Regions from separate parts of the Paenarthrobacter sp. AB444 genome, predicted to be linked through region 1. Evidence: riboswitches for the same ligand, from Rfam matches in the RefSeq annotation. Region 1 holds a riboswitch; each other region holds the start of a gene.
The links. Region 1 has a riboswitch for thiamine pyrophosphate ahead of thiD (bifunctional hydroxymethylpyrimidine kinase/phosphomethylpyrimidine kinase). Riboswitches for the same ligand answer to the same signal wherever they lie in the genome.
Positions count from the first base shown of each region.

Region 2: it holds a riboswitch for thiamine pyrophosphate, as region 1 does, so the genes downstream of both, thiO (glycine oxidase ThiO) here and thiD (bifunctional hydroxymethylpyrimidine kinase/phosphomethylpyrimidine kinase) in region 1, are expected to answer to the same signal.
Region 3: it holds a riboswitch for thiamine pyrophosphate, as region 1 does, so the genes downstream of both, PQ627_RS07980 (ECF transporter S component) here and thiD (bifunctional hydroxymethylpyrimidine kinase/phosphomethylpyrimidine kinase) in region 1, are expected to answer to the same signal.
Region 4: it holds a riboswitch for thiamine pyrophosphate, as region 1 does, so the genes downstream of both, thiC (phosphomethylpyrimidine synthase ThiC) here and thiD (bifunctional hydroxymethylpyrimidine kinase/phosphomethylpyrimidine kinase) in region 1, are expected to answer to the same signal.

Region 1 is NZ_JAQZBY010000016.1:56,666-58,859, reverse strand. It holds gene PQ627_RS17605 (Rne/Rng family ribonuclease) at 1-1,145, shown strand, start outside; TPP riboswitch at 1,232-1,330, shown strand; gene thiD (bifunctional hydroxymethylpyrimidine kinase/phosphomethylpyrimidine kinase) at 1,321-2,194, shown strand, end outside.
Region 2 is NZ_JAQZBY010000006.1:99,400-101,593, reverse strand. It holds gene PQ627_RS09505 (RNB domain-containing ribonuclease) at 1-511, opposite strand, end outside; gene thiE (thiamine phosphate synthase) at 625-1,308, opposite strand; TPP riboswitch at 1,336-1,456, shown strand; gene thiO (glycine oxidase ThiO) at 1,448-2,194, shown strand, end outside.
Region 3 is NZ_JAQZBY010000005.1:27,594-29,787, reverse strand. It holds gene PQ627_RS07985 (ABC transporter ATP-binding protein) at 1-266, opposite strand, end outside; gene PQ627_RS07980 (ECF transporter S component) at 266-886, opposite strand; TPP riboswitch at 965-1,100, opposite strand; gene PQ627_RS07975 (NUDIX hydrolase) at 1,274-1,963, shown strand; gene PQ627_RS07970 (DUF4235 domain-containing protein) at 1,989-2,194, shown strand, end outside.
Region 4 is NZ_JAQZBY010000004.1:245,933-248,126, forward strand. It holds gene thiC (phosphomethylpyrimidine synthase ThiC) at 1-1,199, opposite strand, end outside; TPP riboswitch at 1,194-1,301, opposite strand; gene PQ627_RS07660 (amidohydrolase family protein) at 1,398-2,194, shown strand, end outside.

The DNA of each region.
Region 1 (2,194 bases):
AGGAAGTAGTCCGGCAACTTCGCCTGCGTGACATCGGCGGCATTATTGTCATCGACTTCATCGACATGGTGCTGGAATCCAACCGCGATCTCGTGCTGCGCCGCCTGGTCGAATGCTTGGGCCGCGACCGTACCAAGCACCAGGTTGCTGAAGTGACCTCGCTCGGTTTGGTGCAGATGACGCGCAAACGCATGGGTACCGGACTCCTTGAGGTCTTCGGTGAACAGTGTGAGCATTGCGCAGGCCGCGGTGTCGTGACACACGACGAGCCCGTGGAGCATCGTCGTGCCAACGTGGCGGCTGTCGAGCAGCACCGTCCCAACACCGAGGCGCAACAGCCCACCGCGCGCACGGAACGCAAGCGTCGTCGCGGCAAGGGAGGAGCGCAGGGGGCAGCCGAAGCACCCGCCCAGGTCCACACGGCGCCCTCAGCTCCGGCTGCCCTGGCGGCACACCCGGAACCACAGGACCCTGCGCGCCAGGCAAAAGCTGAAGCGACCCGTGCAGCGCTGGCGACCATTGCCGCCGCAGCGCATGCTGCCCACCTGCACGATGACGAAATCCACAAGGCCGAAGAGCTGGCACGGGCTGCCGGGCGGCACGAGGCCGGGACAGGATCCATTTCTGCTGCGGCAAAGGATGCTCCAACCGACCAGGCCACTGAGGCCCACGATGCCGCCGTCCGTGAAGCGCGCTCCACCCCGGTGCTGCGCTTCGGCGGCGAAGAGGTTGCGCTGCCTTTCGTCGAACACCATGACGAGCCGCAAACGTCCAAGCCTGCCATGAGCCTGGACCGATTGGCCGAGGCGTTCTCGCACCTCGGTGCCGCTCCGTCCGCCGAGGAAGAGGGCGCTTCGGAGAGTGCAGCGGCTCCAGCTGCCGGGGCGGCCCCGGCAGCCGCCGCACAGGTTCCTTCGTCCGGAGAAGCTCCTGCGGCTTCGAGGGGTCGCCGGGGCCGCCGCAACCGCAGTGCCAGCAGGGCACAAGGTGCGGCCAACGAGACCAGTGTTGAGCACCACGAGGAAGCTGCCACAGCTGCCCAGGGATCGGCACACCAGTCCAAGGCGCCGGCAGAACCGGTCCGGAAACCGGCTTCGGAGGAACCCATCATCCTGGGTGTCGGCGTGCCTGCCTCCGAGCTCTGATCGACGTCAGTGGTTTCGAGGGCCCTGTAATATCCGCCAGGAGCGGGCATTACGGGGCCCTCGCCCTTTTCGGTGCGTTAGGCTGGGGGACTGACACGGGGTGCCAGGCGGTGGGCCGGGCTGAGATCCAGACCCGTTGAACCTGTCCGGTTAGCACCGGCGAAGGGATGTCCTCATGGCCGAGTTGTCATATTCCTCTGTGTATCCGCTGGTGGCGGACCACAGGCAGACCCCACGGGTACTGAGCATCGCAGGCTCAGATCCCTCCGGAGGCGCCGGGATCCAAGCAGACCTTAAGAGCATCGCCGCCCACGGCGGTTACGGAATGGCTGCCATCACGGCCCTGACCGCACAAAACACCCAGGGTGTCAGTGCCGTCCACGTACCCCCGGTGGAGTTCCTGCGGCAACAGTTGACCGCGATCAGCAGCGACATCGCCATCGATGCCGTCAAGATCGGCATGCTGGGGGACGCAGAGGTGATTGATGAAGTCCGCAGGTGGCTTGGGGAAGTGCATCCCGCCGTCGTCGTCCTTGACCCGGTGATGGTGGCCACCAGCGGTGACCGCCTCCTGACGGAGTCTGCCGTCGAGGCCCTTCGTTCCTTGCTGCCGTTGGCGGACCTCATCACGCCCAACTTGCCGGAACTTGCCATATTGTTGGGCGAGTCTGAGGCGGCCGATTGGGCTTCGGCCCTGGAGCAGGGCAAGCGCCTTGCCGCGGAATGCGGAAACACCGTCCTGGTCAAGGGCGGTCACCTGGCTGGCGCCGAGTGTCCGGACGCGTTGATCAACACCGTTGGCTTGTTGCACCAGGATGTCGTCGAGGTAGCCGGTCCACGGATTGAGACAAAGAACAGCCATGGCACTGGGTGCTCGTTGTCGTCGGCGATGGCCACCGTCCAGGTACGTACGGGTGACTGGGAAGCGTCGTTGCGCGAGGTAAAGCCGTGGCTGCTCCAGGCGCTGAGGGGTTCAGTTGAGCTGGAGGTCGGCGAAGGCAACGGACCAGTGGACCACTTCCATCACCAGCGCAAGCTCCAAACGGGCG
Region 2 (2,194 bases), on a different contig from region 1:
CGCGGCTTCGCACGGTTGCCCGCGCCACGGAAACGCTCACCACCTCCGCCTTGGCGTCCAGATCGAAGTCCCAGACGAAGGCCCCGCAGTCCTGGTTCGCCAGCAAACTCCCGGCGTTTTCGCTGATGATCTCAGGGTGCAAAGGAATGCGCCCGTCCGGCGCGTAGAGTGTTTGACCCCGGTGCCGCGTTTCCGAATCCAGGGCTCCTCCGGGTGCTACGAAGGATGGAACATCGGCGATCGCGTAAAGGATTTTGTACCCTTCGCCGGCACGGTCGATGTACAGCGCTTGGTCAAGGTCCGTGGAGGTCGCGGGGTCAATGGTCACGAAGGTGACATGCCTGAGGTCCCGCCCGGGCAGGCGGAGGGATTCGACGGCGTCACGCGCCTCTTGCACGGCCTCAGCGGGATACTCGCCGGGCAGCTCAAGCTCCGTCCGCAGGGCCGCGAGGGCTGCGGCGAGCTGGTCCGAGGAATCGTCGACGTTGGGCGCTATCCGGTGATGTGACACGAAAGTCAGCGTAGCCCGAAACAGGCCGATAGTCTTGGACGCCCACCAGGCAAAAGCCCGCAGCCGCCAAGCGACTGCGGGCTTATTACCGTCGCTAACGTGCGGAGTTGCCGCTAAGCGGCGTCGAGGGCTTCGAGCATCGACTTCGCTGCCGCCGTCGGGTCTTCCGCCTCGGTGATGGCGCGGACGACGACGATGCGGCTGGCACCGGCTGCGAGTACCTCTTCTACGTTGCCAAGGTCGATTCCACCGATCGCGAACCAGGGCAAATCAACGGCCCCGCCTGTGGTCTCTTCAGCGCGCTTGATCGCTTCCGCGGCATATGTGACCAAGCCGGTTCCCACGGCGTCGCGGCCGGGCTTGGTGGGCGTTGCCCATACCGGGCCAACACAGAAGTAGTCCAGGCCCGGGTCGCTGGGCGAGGCGGTGATGGCCGCGTTCACTTGCTCGGGAGTGTGGGTGGACAGGCCTATGACGGCAGGGTGGGGCAAGAAGGTACGGGCGACCTCCAGGGGCAGGTCCTTTTGGCCCACATGGAACACAGGAGCCCCGGAAACACTGGCAATATCGGCACGGTCGTTGACTGCCCAGAGCCGTCCGTGGCGTTCGGCAACGCTGCGCAGGACGGCCAGCAATTCCAATTCCTCAGCAGCTTCCACCGCCTTGTCGCGGAGTTGGATGATGTCCACTCCGCCCTGGAAAGCTGCGTCCACAAAGTCTTCAAAATCGCCTTGGCGTTTGCGCGCGTCAGTGCACAGGTAGAGGCGGGCCGAGGCGAGGGATTGATGCTGGGTCATGGAAACCACACTAGTTCCTCTAAACTGGGCACGTACCGCGGGAGCCGCGACGACCATCATTGTGACCGTCCGGCTGAGAGGGCTTAAGAGCCGACCGCTTGACCTGATCCGGCTAGTACCGGCGTAGGGAAGGAATCAGATGGCAGAAGCCATTCACGCAGATGTCGCTGTCATTGGCGGAGGCGTCATCGGCCTGGGCATTGCCCATCAATTGCGGAAGCTGGGCCGCTCCGTGGCCCTCATCGACCCGGCGCCGGCCAGCGGCGCTACCTTTGCGGCTGCCGGAATGCTGGCACCGGTGAGCGAACTCCACTACCAGGAAGAAGACCTCCTGGACCTCATGGTCGAGTCATCCCGATTGTGGCCGTCATTCGTGGGCAGCCTGCCTCAGCCCACGGAAGCCACCGGATACAGCACGACGCCGACCCTCGCCGTGGGTGCCGACGCCGCCGACCGCAGGGCGCTCGCAGACCTTCGCTCGGTTCAGCTTTCGGCGGGCCTGGAGGTTGAGCCGCTGTCCTTGCGTGAGGCACGGAACCGCGAACCACTGCTGAGCCCGCAAATTTCCTGTGCCTTCGACATTCCCGCTGATCACAAGGTTGATCCGCGGAAGTTGGCGAGCCACCTTTTGGCGGTCCTTGCCGCGCATTCGCCGGATGATGGCAGCTGGGTGAAGGGGGCCGGGGATGGGTTCGCCGTTGAGGCCTCGGCCCGCGGGTTGTTGTGGGACGGCGACCGGGTTGCCGGTGTCGAGCTTGAAGACGGCGGCACCGTCCACGCGGCCGAAACGGTCGTGGCCAATGGGCTGGGAGCCCCTCACTTGCAGGGCCTTCCCGAGGGACTCAGCCTTCCAGTCAGGCCGGTCTACGGAGACATCCTCCGACTA
Region 3 (2,194 bases), on a different contig from region 1:
CGGGACTCGCGGGGCGCGACGCCGTCGATCAGCAGCGAGCCGGTCTCGTCCGAGTCGTCTTCCTCATCACCCAGCACCCCGGTCAGGGCGTGCAGGAGCGTGGACTTGCCGGCCCCGGACGGGCCCAAGAGGAGGACCCGCTCCCCCGGTTCGATCCGCAGGTCCAGGCCCTGGATGGCAGGCGTGGAGCGCCCGGCATGCCGCCACCCCCACCCCTCGGCGGAAATGGCGGCAGGCTTGACCGTACCGCTCTGTGTGGCGGGCATCAGCTGAAGACTGGCTCCGAAGCGGCCTTGCGCGAGGCGAAGGAGCTGAGAACGCCCGTCTTCGCCAGACCGCGGGTGGCCACCCAGGAAAGGGCCCCTGCGATGATGGCGCCGGAAAGGGTGCAGAACGCGATGTAGGTGAGCTTGTCGACGGCCTCATAGGCGATGTTCCAGCCCCACGGGAGGAAGGAGTCGTTGAGGCCGCAGAAGAGTCCGGCACCTGCACCCGCGAGAAGCGACGTGGGCAGATTGAACTTCTTGTAGCGGAACGCCGCGAAGATGAGCTCGGCGCCGAGGCCCTGCAGGATGCCGGAGATCAGCACCGTGGTGCCGTACTGCGAGCCCATGATGAGTTCGCCGGTGGCGGCCACAGCCTCGCAGAACAGGGCTGCGCCGGGCTTGCGGATAATGAGCATGCCCAGGACTGCGGGGATCATCCAGCCACCGGCGATGAGGCCGGTCAATGGCGGGTAGGCCGCGTTCATGGGGATGGATACGATCGCGGCGCCCTGGGACCAGGCCCAGAAGATGACGCCGCCGGCGATGGCGATGAGGGCTGCCACTACGATGTCTACAACTCGCCAGCCGTAACTGGTCTTCTTCACGTTTACCGTGGTCATTTTTCTGCCTCCTGAGGTTACAGGAGGGGAAAGTGCTCCCCGGTTTCCGGCCGGCGTGCGCGCCGTCCGGACCCGGACACTCTGAGAAGCTCGACTCCCTTGCGCCGGTACTAACCGGATCAGGTTCGAGGGTCTGCGGCTGTCCGCACTCTCAGCGCCCTCGCGTCTCCTGCGTGGTGCAGGATTCGACGGCGGCGCTCCCCTGTCGTTATCAAATCTGCCCTGATGGGCTGGTTCAGTTTACACCTTGGCGTGCCTGTGAGGCCGGGCCAGGCGGGGTAGGCGGGGTCATATTCCGTCCTTGCCGTTGCGAGGCCCGCTCTGCGCCCCATTCCTCGCTCGTTGCACGCAGAGCAGGCCCCGCAACGCACCTGCGAGAATGACTTCATGACGGATCTTCCCGGTTCCAGCCTTCCCGACACCACGCCAGTGTCCGAGCCACGCCTCGCCGCCAGCGTCATCCTGCTCCGCGATACCCCATCCGGGCTCGAGGCGTTCGTCCAGCACCGGGTCAGCACCATGGACTTCGCTGCGGGAATGGTGGTGTTCCCGGGCGGCCGGGTGGATGCCGCGGATCAGGCCGGATGGGATTACCCGGCGGAACTTCTCCACAGCCACGCTGCCGCCTGGGGGCAGAGTTCGATTTCCTCGGATCCAGCCCAGGCACAGAAGGCCGCTGGGACCGTCCTTGCTGCAGCCATCCGCGAAGTCCAGGAAGAAGCGGGGCTGGCCATAGAGGCCGCAGCCCTGCGTCCGTGGGCCAATTGGATCACTCCCGTGGACATGCCCAAGCGTTTCGACACCTACTTCTACCTCGCCAAGCCCGCCCCGGAAGCACAGCCACGCCACCAGACCACGGAGGCCTGGCAATCACTGTGGATGCCTGTCAGCGGAATCTTGGCTTCCGAAGCGGAAGGCAGACTTAAGTTGATGCCGCCCACGTATTACCTGCTCAAGGAACTCGCGGCTTTCGACTCCGTGGACGCCGTTTGGTCGGCCGAGCACCCAGTGATCCCGGTGCTGGCGCCGGTCGGTTCCTTGACTGCGTTTCTCAAGGAAAGGGAGAGCCGCAGGTAGCCTGCCATACAGCTAGGCTGGGGGCATGAACCTCTTCTTCAAGCTGTTGGGCACCGGGATCAGCCTCGGCGCAGGCTTTGTCGGTACCAAACTCGTCAACAAAGGCTGGGAAAAGGCCACGGGCAACAAGCCGCCCACAGGCCATGACGACATGGAAACGAGCCTTCGTTCGGCCCTGACCTTTGCGTTGGTTTCCGCCTTCGTGAGCACGCTGATCCAAGTCCTCACCAG
Region 4 (2,194 bases), on a different contig from region 1:
TCACGGACCAGGTGGAACGGAATATGCCCGGGACCTTCCACCATGACCTGCACGTCGTATTCCCAGGCTCGCTGGGTCAGTTCGGCCAGCGTATCCAGCTCAGCAAATTGTGCGGCATCGTTGGCATCGGCAGTAGCACCCGGGCGCAGGCCGTCTCCCAAGGAGAACGCGACGTCGTACTGGGCAAAGATTTCGCATAGCTCGTCGAAGTGCGTGTAAAGGAAGTTTTCCTGGTGGTGGGCCAGGCACCATCCGGCCATGATGGATCCGCCGCGGGAGACGATGCCCGTGACGCGGTTGGCGGTCAGCGGCACATACCTCAGCAGCACACCGGCGTGGATGGTCATGTAGTCCACGCCCTGTTCGCACTGCTCGATCACGGTGTCGCGGAAAATCTCCCATGTGAGCTTGTTGGCCTCGCCATTGACCTTCTCCAGCGCCTGGTAGATGGGCACTGTGCCGATGGGTACCGGCGAGTTCCGGATGAGCCACTCGCGGGTGGTGTGGATGTCGTCGCCGGTGGACAGGTCCATGACAGTGTCAGCGCCCCACTGGGTTGCCCACTGCAGTTTGTCCACTTCCTCCGCGATGGAACTGGTGACAGCCGAGTTTCCGATGTTGGCGTTGATCTTCACCAGGAAGGCCTTGCCGATGATCATGGGCTCGGACTCGGGGTGGTTGATGTTGTTGGGAATGATCGCCCGGCCGGCGGCAACTTCGCTGCGGACCAGTTCCACATCGCAGTTTTCACGCAGCGCCACGAACCGCATTTCGGGCGTTACCATTCCCTGCCGTGCGTAGTGCATCTGGGTGACGGTTTTGCCTTCGACGGCGCGGCGGGGCACCGGTTGGGCACCCTTCCATTCGGCAGAGGCGGCGCCCCGCCGCAAAGCCGCCTTGCCGTCGTCGAGCAGGTTGCGTTCACGGCCCGTGTACGCGGCAGTGTCGCCGCGGGCCTCGATCCAGGCGGCCCGGAAGGGTTCAAGGCCCACTACGGGATCGCTCCCGGGGCCGGCCGTCCGGTACACCTGCAGTGGTGGGTTCGACTGGCCATTGGGGGAGGGCTCAAGCGAAATTTCGGTCACCGGAACGCGGATGCCCGTGGCTGGGTCTTCGACGTAGGCCAGCGAATGGGACTTCAGGGACTGCGTAACAACCTCGTTTTGGGCAGGGCTGTGCTGTGTTTCGATGGTGCTCAAGGATTACTCACTTCCTTCGCCGGCATTACCCGGACAGGTTCAACGGTCGCAGGCCGCCTCAGCCCGATCTCAGCCCCTGCAAGGGCCCCCGTGTGGTCATGACGAAGCTACCACAGCTCCCGTGCGCCACCCAGTCACATGGCACCTGGTCAGATGTTGGCTGCACTAGCCGGCCCTGTAGCGGACTAGGATTCTGGCATGCCCAACATCATCGAATTCAGCGGACCCGTGCTCGTCGCCGCAGATCAGGAACGACGCGGGATGTGGTCCGTTGGGGGCACCCTTACTTTCGAGCGCCCCAAGGAGCAACCGGACAGCGTGCTTGACGGCTGGGTCCTGCCGGGATTCGTTGATGCCCACTGCCACATCGGACTGGGCGCCGGTGGAGCGGTGGATGAGCCCACCACCCTCGCGCAGGCCCAGGCGGACCGGGACGCGGGAACCCTGCTCATCCGCGACTGCGGATCGCCCAGCGACACGCGGTGGGTGCAGCAGCGCGAGGACTTGCCCCGCCTGATCAGATCCGGCCGCCATATAGCCCGAAGCCGCCGGTACCTGCGCGGATTGGGTCACGAGATTGAGCCGGAGCAGTTGGTCGAGACCGTCCGGAAGGAAGCCCGCGACGGCGACGGCTGGGTGAAACTGGTGGGCGACTGGATTGACCGGGGCATTGGTGACCTGGCTGCCTCCTTTCCGGCGAAGACGGTCAAGGACGCCATTACCGCCGCCCACGACGAGGGCGCCCGGGTCACGGCACATTGCTTTGCCGAAGACACCATCGACGACATGCTTGATGCCGGTATCGACTGCATCGAACACGCAACGGGTCTGTTGCCACGCCACATTCCACGGCTCGTGGAGCAGTCCGTTCCTATCGTTCCCACACTCGTCAACATCGCCACATTCCCGGATATCGCCGCCCAGGCCGCGCCCAAATTTCCGGGATACGCGGACCACATGACGCGCCTCTGGGAACGCAGGCATGAACGCGTGGT